Salipiger sp. CCB-MM3: one gene and its partner. The protein of the gene in region 2 binds, or shares a complex with, the protein of the main gene of each other region. Links are inferred from orthologs where the notes say so. Each region holds a gene or a part of one and is shown on either strand. Other genes may lie near its edges.

The links.
Region 1: the proteins of AYJ57_RS04725 (region 2) and xseA are in contact, whole or in part, in a cryo-EM structure (PDB 8TXR), measured with the Escherichia coli proteins. The link is inferred for Salipiger sp. CCB-MM3 from one-to-one orthologs.

Annotation. Positions count from the first base shown.
Region 1 is NZ_CP014595.1:2,361,967-2,365,172, reverse strand. Bases 27-2,921 are described here. They hold xseA (exodeoxyribonuclease VII large subunit), read right to left. Parts: upstream 2,284-2,921; coding sequence 769-2,283; downstream 27-768. Other genes in these bases: AYJ57_RS11445 (DUF6639 family protein), read right to left, coding at 2,385-2,921; AYJ57_RS11455 (hypothetical protein), read left to right, coding at 300-692; AYJ57_RS11460 (lytic transglycosylase domain-containing protein), read left to right, coding at 27-109. Also shown: more of AYJ57_RS11460, read left to right, coding at 1-26; more of AYJ57_RS11445, read right to left, coding at 2,922-3,077. UniProt on the Escherichia coli protein: Bidirectionally degrades single-stranded DNA into large acid-insoluble oligonucleotides, which are then degraded further into small acid-soluble oligonucleotides.
Region 2 is NZ_CP014595.1:965,524-968,765, reverse strand. The notes cover bases 295-3,225. They hold AYJ57_RS04725 (exodeoxyribonuclease VII small subunit), read left to right. Parts: upstream 295-1,604; coding sequence 1,605-1,847; downstream 1,848-3,225. Other genes in these bases: dxs (1-deoxy-D-xylulose-5-phosphate synthase), read left to right, coding at 2,741-3,225; AYJ57_RS04720 (polyprenyl synthetase family protein), read left to right, coding at 1,854-2,723; AYJ57_RS04730 (histone deacetylase family protein), read left to right, coding at 682-1,608; AYJ57_RS04735 (response regulator), read left to right, coding at 295-597. Outside these bases: more of AYJ57_RS04735, read left to right, coding at 1-294; more of dxs, read left to right, coding at 3,226-3,242. UniProt on the Escherichia coli protein: Bidirectionally degrades single-stranded DNA into large acid-insoluble oligonucleotides, which are then degraded further into small acid-soluble oligonucleotides.

The DNA of each region.
Region 1 (3,206 bases), 1.4 Mb from region 2 along the record:
CGGCTATTGGATGGCCCGCCTTGGGCGCAACGGACGCGGTGAGGCGCAGCAGCTTTGCGCAAAACTGAGGCAATCGGGATGTATCTGCGCGGTCTACAAGAACCGCTAGGCCCGCCGATGACTTGGCCTAAAGCGATCACCGTGGCGAAATTTCTCCACCAAAACGGCCAATACCTGACACATTCCCAACTTTCAACGCCGCATCCTCGCAATCCGCCGCCCACGCGACCCTCGGCAGCGGACAGCCGAACCGGCCGCCCGCCCTTCCCCCGCCCGCCGCGCTCTGGCAGGCTGCTGACATGATCCGCCTCGCATGCCTCCTCGCCCTACTGGCCAGCCCGCTCGCCGCCGCCCAACCGATGACCGGCGCCGAGTTCGAAGCCTATGTCACCGGCAAGACGCTCTACTTCGGGCGCGGCGGAACGGCCTATGGGGTCGAGGAATATCTGCCGGACAGGCAGGTGCGCTGGTCCTTTATCGACGGTCAGTGCAAGGACGGCAGCTGGTATCAAGAGGGGCAGATGATCTGCTTCGTCTATGAGGACGCGCCCATGCCGCAATGCTGGAGCTTCTACCGAGAAGGCAGCGGGCTGCGCGCGGTGTTCGAGAACGACCCCGGGAACACGGTGCTCTACGAGGCGCAGCAGAACGACGAGCCGATGCTCTGCCTCGGCCCCGAAGTCGGCGCCTGACCTCCGCCGCTTCTTCTCTTTGAAAATACGCCGGGGGTGAGCCCGAAGGGCGAGGGGGCAGCGCCCCCTGACGCCCTCAGAACAGGCTGCCCTGCTCCGGTTTCTTCTGCGCGGCTTTCTTGGCCTTGGTTGGCGTCGCCGCGCCGCCGCCGATCTTCATTCGCCCGTCGGCAAATTCGATCTCCAGCCCGGCGGCTTCTTTGGCGGCGGCGGAGGTTGTCAGAACCTGCCCGCCCTCGCCGCGCACCACCGCGTAGCCGCGCGCCAGCGTGCCCTTGTAGCTCAGGGTCTGCAGCAGCCGCTCCAGCCCGTCGAGCTTGGCCCGCGGCTCCTCGACCCGGCGCGCACCGGCATCTTCGAGCCGCTTGCCCAGAGCCTTCAGCCGGTCGCCACCGAGGGCGATCTCGCGCTGGATGGGACGGAGCGACAGCCGGTCGGCGCGGCGCCCCAGCGCCTCGGCCCGTGTCGCCATCATCCGCGTGAGCAGCCCGGGGCGCAGCGCCCCGGCTGGTTGCGACAGCGCCAGACGGCGCCGGTCGACGCCGCGGATCAGCGCCTGCGGCAGCCGGTCGGCCAGCAGATCGAGCCTCTGGCGCGGCTGATCGAGCAGCATCTCGGGGCGTGGCAGGCCGCGCGCCAGATCGCGCAGCCGCTGGCCGCGCACCTCGAGCCGGTGGGTTTGCGCCCGGGTCAGCCGCAGCTGCGCCTCGGCGGCACGGGCCAGCAGGTCCATCCGCACCGGCACGGCGATCTCGGCGGCGGCGGTGGGGGTGGGTGCGCGCTTGTCCGAGACGAAATCGATCAGCGTGGTGTCGGTCTCATGCCCCACGGCGGAGATCAGCGGGATCTGCGAGGCGGCGGCGGCGCGGGCCACGATCTCTTCGTTGAAGCCCCAAAGGTCCTCGACCGAGCCGCCCCCACGCGCCACGATCAGCAGGTCGGGCCGCGGCAGCGCGCCGCCGGGGGTAAGCTTGTTGAAGCCCTCGATGGCGCGGGCCACCTCCGGCGCGCAGTTTTTGCCCTGCACCGCGACCGGCCAGATCAGCACCTTGCGCGGGAAACGCTCGCGCAGGCGGTGCAGGATGTCGCGGATCACCGCCCCGGAGGGCGAGGTCACCACACCGATGATCTCGGGCAGGAAGGGCAGCGGGCGCTTGCGCTCGGGGGCAAAGAGCCCTTCGGCTTGCAGCTGCGCCTTGCGCTTTTCCAGCATGGCCATCAGCGCGCCGAGCCCGGCAGGCCGCATGTCCTCGATGATGATCTGATAGCGCGACTGCCCGGGGTAAGTGGTCAGCCGCCCAGTGGCGATGACCTCCATGCCTTCCTCGGGCTGCATGTCGAGCTTGCTCGCGACGCCGCGCCAGACGATCCCCGAGATCACCGACTTGTCGTCCTTGAGATCGAGGTAGAGATGCCCCGAGCGCGGGCGCGAGATTCGCCCCAGCTCGCCGCGCACCCGGACGAAGCCGAACTCGCCCTCGATCACCCGTTTGACCGCCCCCGAAAGCTCGGAAACGGTGAATTCCGGCGTATTGCCCTCGCCGTCACCCCCCGGGGTGCCCGCGGGGCTGTCGTCCTCGAAAAGATCCATGCTGCTCGTCCTGCTCGTCTTGGGCGCAGAGTAACGGCGCGCGCCGCCGAGGGAAAGCCGCTGCCCGAAGCACGGTGCGAGGCGGGGCGGCGCGCGAGGGACTAGGGCTCACCACGGTCGAAGGAGGCGCTGCCATCGAGGATCGCTCGGACGGTCTCGCAGCCGTGCTCTTCAAGATAGAGGTACGCAGCGGCGGCGAAGCGGCGGGGCGCCAGCCCGTAGATCAGGATGTCGATGACGCCCGCAGACACCGGCGGCGTGAGCCCCGCAGCGTTCAGCAGCGTTGCGCGATGCTCCGGCGGCAGCGCCATCAGCTCCAGCGCATTGGCGATATATTCGTGATCGACCAGCGCGATCTTGCGCCCTGAGGTGTGCTGCTCGACCAGCGCATGGGCCAGCTCATGGGTCAGCAGTGAGCGGAAGATCACATCGTCGGGCAGCCCGGCATAGGGATCATCCGGCAGCAGGTTCGCGCGCAAGAGGTCCGGCTCGATGATCCGAATGCGCTCCAGCGTGCAATCGTAGGAGGCAAGGCAGCGCCCGATCTCATGCTCGAGCGTGGGGGCCGTGACGAGATCGATGGGCCGGGACTGCCTCAGTCCGCAAATACCAAGCTGCTCTCGCGCCGCGACGGCGGCCTCGCAGAGCAGCGCGCGCGTGGCCGCAGTTTCGGCCTCAACCCTGAAACCGGCATCTGGGCAGGGCATGGGCTCGGCCCAGAGCGTGATGGGCAGCAGCGCGGACACCCCGAGCGCAAGCGCCACGATCCACCGATGTTTTGCCAGCCTGCGCATGATCGCCACCTCCGACTGCCGTGATGGAAAGGCAAGCTAGCACCTGCGGAGTGCCACCGGAGTGACGGGGATCAACGTAGGGGGATCATCGCAAGGGGGATCACCGCGCGAGCCTGCCCTCACGTCTTG
Region 2 (3,242 bases):
GACGCGGCGCATGCGCGGCGCATCATGGCCGGGCTCGATTTCGATCTCATCGTGCTGGATGTGATGATGCCGGGCGAGGATGGCATCAGCTTCACCCGCGCGATCCGCGCCGAGCGGCAGACGCCGGTGCTGCTGCTGACCGCGCGTGGCGAGACCGAGGACCGCATTGCCGGGCTCGAGGCCGGGGCGGACGATTACCTCGCCAAGCCCTTCGAGCCGAAGGAGCTTTTGCTGCGGATCAACGCCATCCTGCGGCGGATGCCGGAAACCATCGTGACCGATGCCGCCCAGCCCAAGCTGCTGACGCTCGGCCCCATCCGCTATGATATCGAGCGGGGCGAGATGTGGCGCGGTGACGATCTGGTGCGACTGACCGCAACGGAAAGCCAGCTCATGCGCATCTTCTCGGCCAAGCCGGGGGAGGCGCTGAGCCGCACGAAGCTGGTTGAGGAACTGGGCCGCGACAAAGGGCAGGCGCAGGAACGCGCGGTGGATGTGCAAATCACCCGCCTGCGCCGCAAGATCGAAAGCGATCCGAAACAGCCGCGCTACCTGCAGACGGTGCGCGGCGCGGGCTACATGCTGGCGCCGGACTGACGCCCCTCTCTTTTGCTGGCCCCCTTGTTCTGACTGGGGAATCGCGGTCTCCTGCGGTGAATTTGCAACCGGAGGAGGGCTGCGATGGGCACCGCACTGATCACCCATGCCGACTGTCTTGACCACCTGACGCCAGAGGGCCACCCCGAACAGGTGGCCCGGCTCGATCACGTCCTGCACGGGCTGCAGGGGCTCGACCTGCTGCGCCTTGCCGCGCCGCGCTGCGAGGATCGCGACATCCTGCGCGCCCATCCGCAGCGCTACCTCGACCGTCTGGTCGCGGAGGTGCCGGGCAGTGGCCTGCACCGGCTCGACGAGGATACATGGCTTTCGCCACGTTCGATGGAGGCGGCGCGCCGCGCGGTCGGCGCCGCCGTGCGCGCGGTGGATGCGGTGATGGCGGGTGAGGCGCGCAATGCGTTCTGTGCCACCCGCCCGCCGGGGCACCATGCCGAGGCCGAGACGCCCATGGGCTTTTGTCTTTTCGGCAACGCCGCCATCGCCGCCAAACACGCGCTCGACCGGCATGGTCTCGATCGCGTGGCCGTGGTGGATTTCGACGTGCACCATGGCAATGGCACGCAGGCGCTGCTCTGGGACGAGCCCCGCGCGCTGCTGATCAGCTCGCAGCAATATCCGCTCTGGCCCGGCACCGGGGCCGCGGCCGAGCGCGGGGGTCACGACAATGTGCTCAACATCCCGCTGCCGCCGGGCAGCGGCGGGGCCGAGATGCGCGCCGCTTACACCGAACAGGTCTTCCCCCGGCTCGCGGCCTTCGAGCCGGAGCTGGTCATCATCTCAGCGGGGTTTGATGCCCATGCCGACGATCCGCTGGCCGAGCTGAACTGGACCGAAGAAGACTTTCGCTGGATCACACAGCAGCTGTGCCGCGCCGCGCAGGGCAGCGCGCGGGGGCGGGTGGTCTCGGTTCTCGAAGGTGGCTATGATCTGCGCGCGCTCGCGGACTCGGCCCGGGCGCATGTACAAGAATTGATCGAGGCAGGCAGATGAGTGAGACCCCCGTCGCGGAGATGAGCTTTGAACAGGCAATGGGCGAGCTCGAGCAGGTGGTGACCCAGCTCGAGCGCGGCGAGGTGCCGTTGGAGGAGTCGATCACGCTCTACCAGCGCGGCAGCGAGCTGCGGAAACATTGCGAGGAAAAGCTCAAGGCAGCCGAGGAAAAGGTCGCCGCGATCACCCTCGACGCGAATGGCGAGCCCGCGGGTACCAAGCCTGTCGAAGGGCTCTGAGCCTCGATGTTTGCCGAATCCCTAGTCAGCGCCGCGGCGTCGGTCGCGGCGCATCTCGAGGCCGTTCTGGACGAGCATGACGCGCTGCCGGTTGTCGAGGCCATGGGCTATGCCACCCGCGGCGGCAAGGCGCTGCGCGGCTATCTGGTGCTCGAGAGCGCGCGGCTGCATGGCGTGCCCGAGGGCCATGCCATCTGGCCCGCCTGCGCCATCGAGGCGGTGCATGCCTATTCGCTGGTGCATGACGATCTGCCCTGCATGGATGACGACGACCTGCGCCGCGGCCTGCCCACGGTGCATCGCAAATGGGATGAGGCCACCGCGGTTCTGGCGGGCGACGCGCTGCAGTCGCTTGGCTTCGAGCTGGTCAGCGATCCGCGCTGCCATCCCTCGGGCGAGGTGCGCGCCGATCTGGTGCTGTCGCTGGCCCGCGCTGCGGGCGCGCGTGGCATGGTGAAGGGGCAGGCGCTCGACATGGCCGCCGAACGCACCGATGTGCCGCTCGATCTGGCGCAGATCACCGCGCTGCAGGCCGGCAAGACCGGGGCGCTGATCCGCTGGTCCGCCGAGGCTGGCGCGCGGCTGGCAGAGGTCGACCCGGCGCCGGTCTCGGCCTATGCCGACCGGCTCGGGCTGGCCTTCCAGATCGCCGATGACATTCTGGATGTCGAGGGCGATGCCGCGATGATGGGCAAGGCCGTCGGCAAGGACGCGGGCCGTGGCAAGGCCACTTTCGTGTCGCTGCTTGGGCTGGAGGCCGCCAAGCGCCGCGCGCAGGATCTGGTGGACGAGGCCTGTGACGCACTATCTCCCTATGCAGACCGGGCGGAAAACTTGCGGGCTGCAGCCCGCTTCGTTATCTCCCGCAGCAATTGACGCCAGAGGTGCACCCTATGTCCTCCCGCCCCGAAACGCCCGTTCTCGACCGCGTGGCAACTCCTGCTGATCTCAAGCGGCTTTCCGACGACGAGCTGCACCGGCTGGCGCATGAATTGCGCGCCGAAACCATTTCGGCTGTGTCCGAAACGGGCGGTCACCTCGGTGCGGGGCTGGGTGTGGTGGAACTGACCGTTGCGCTGCACGCAGTCTTTGACACGCCGCGCGACAAGCTGATCTGGGACGTCTCGCACCAGTGCTACCCGCATAAGATCCTCACTGGACGCCGTGACCGCATCCGCACGCTGCGCATGAAAGAGGGTCTTTCGGGCTTCGCCAAACGCTCCGAAAGCCCCTATGATCCCTTCGGCGCGGGCCACAGCTCGACCTCGATCAGCGCCGCGCTCGGCTTTGCCATGGCGCGCGAACTGGGCGGCGCCTGCGAGACCGGCCTCGGCGATGCCATCGCGGTGATTGGCGACGGGTCGATGTCGGCGGGCATGGCCTATGAGGCGATGA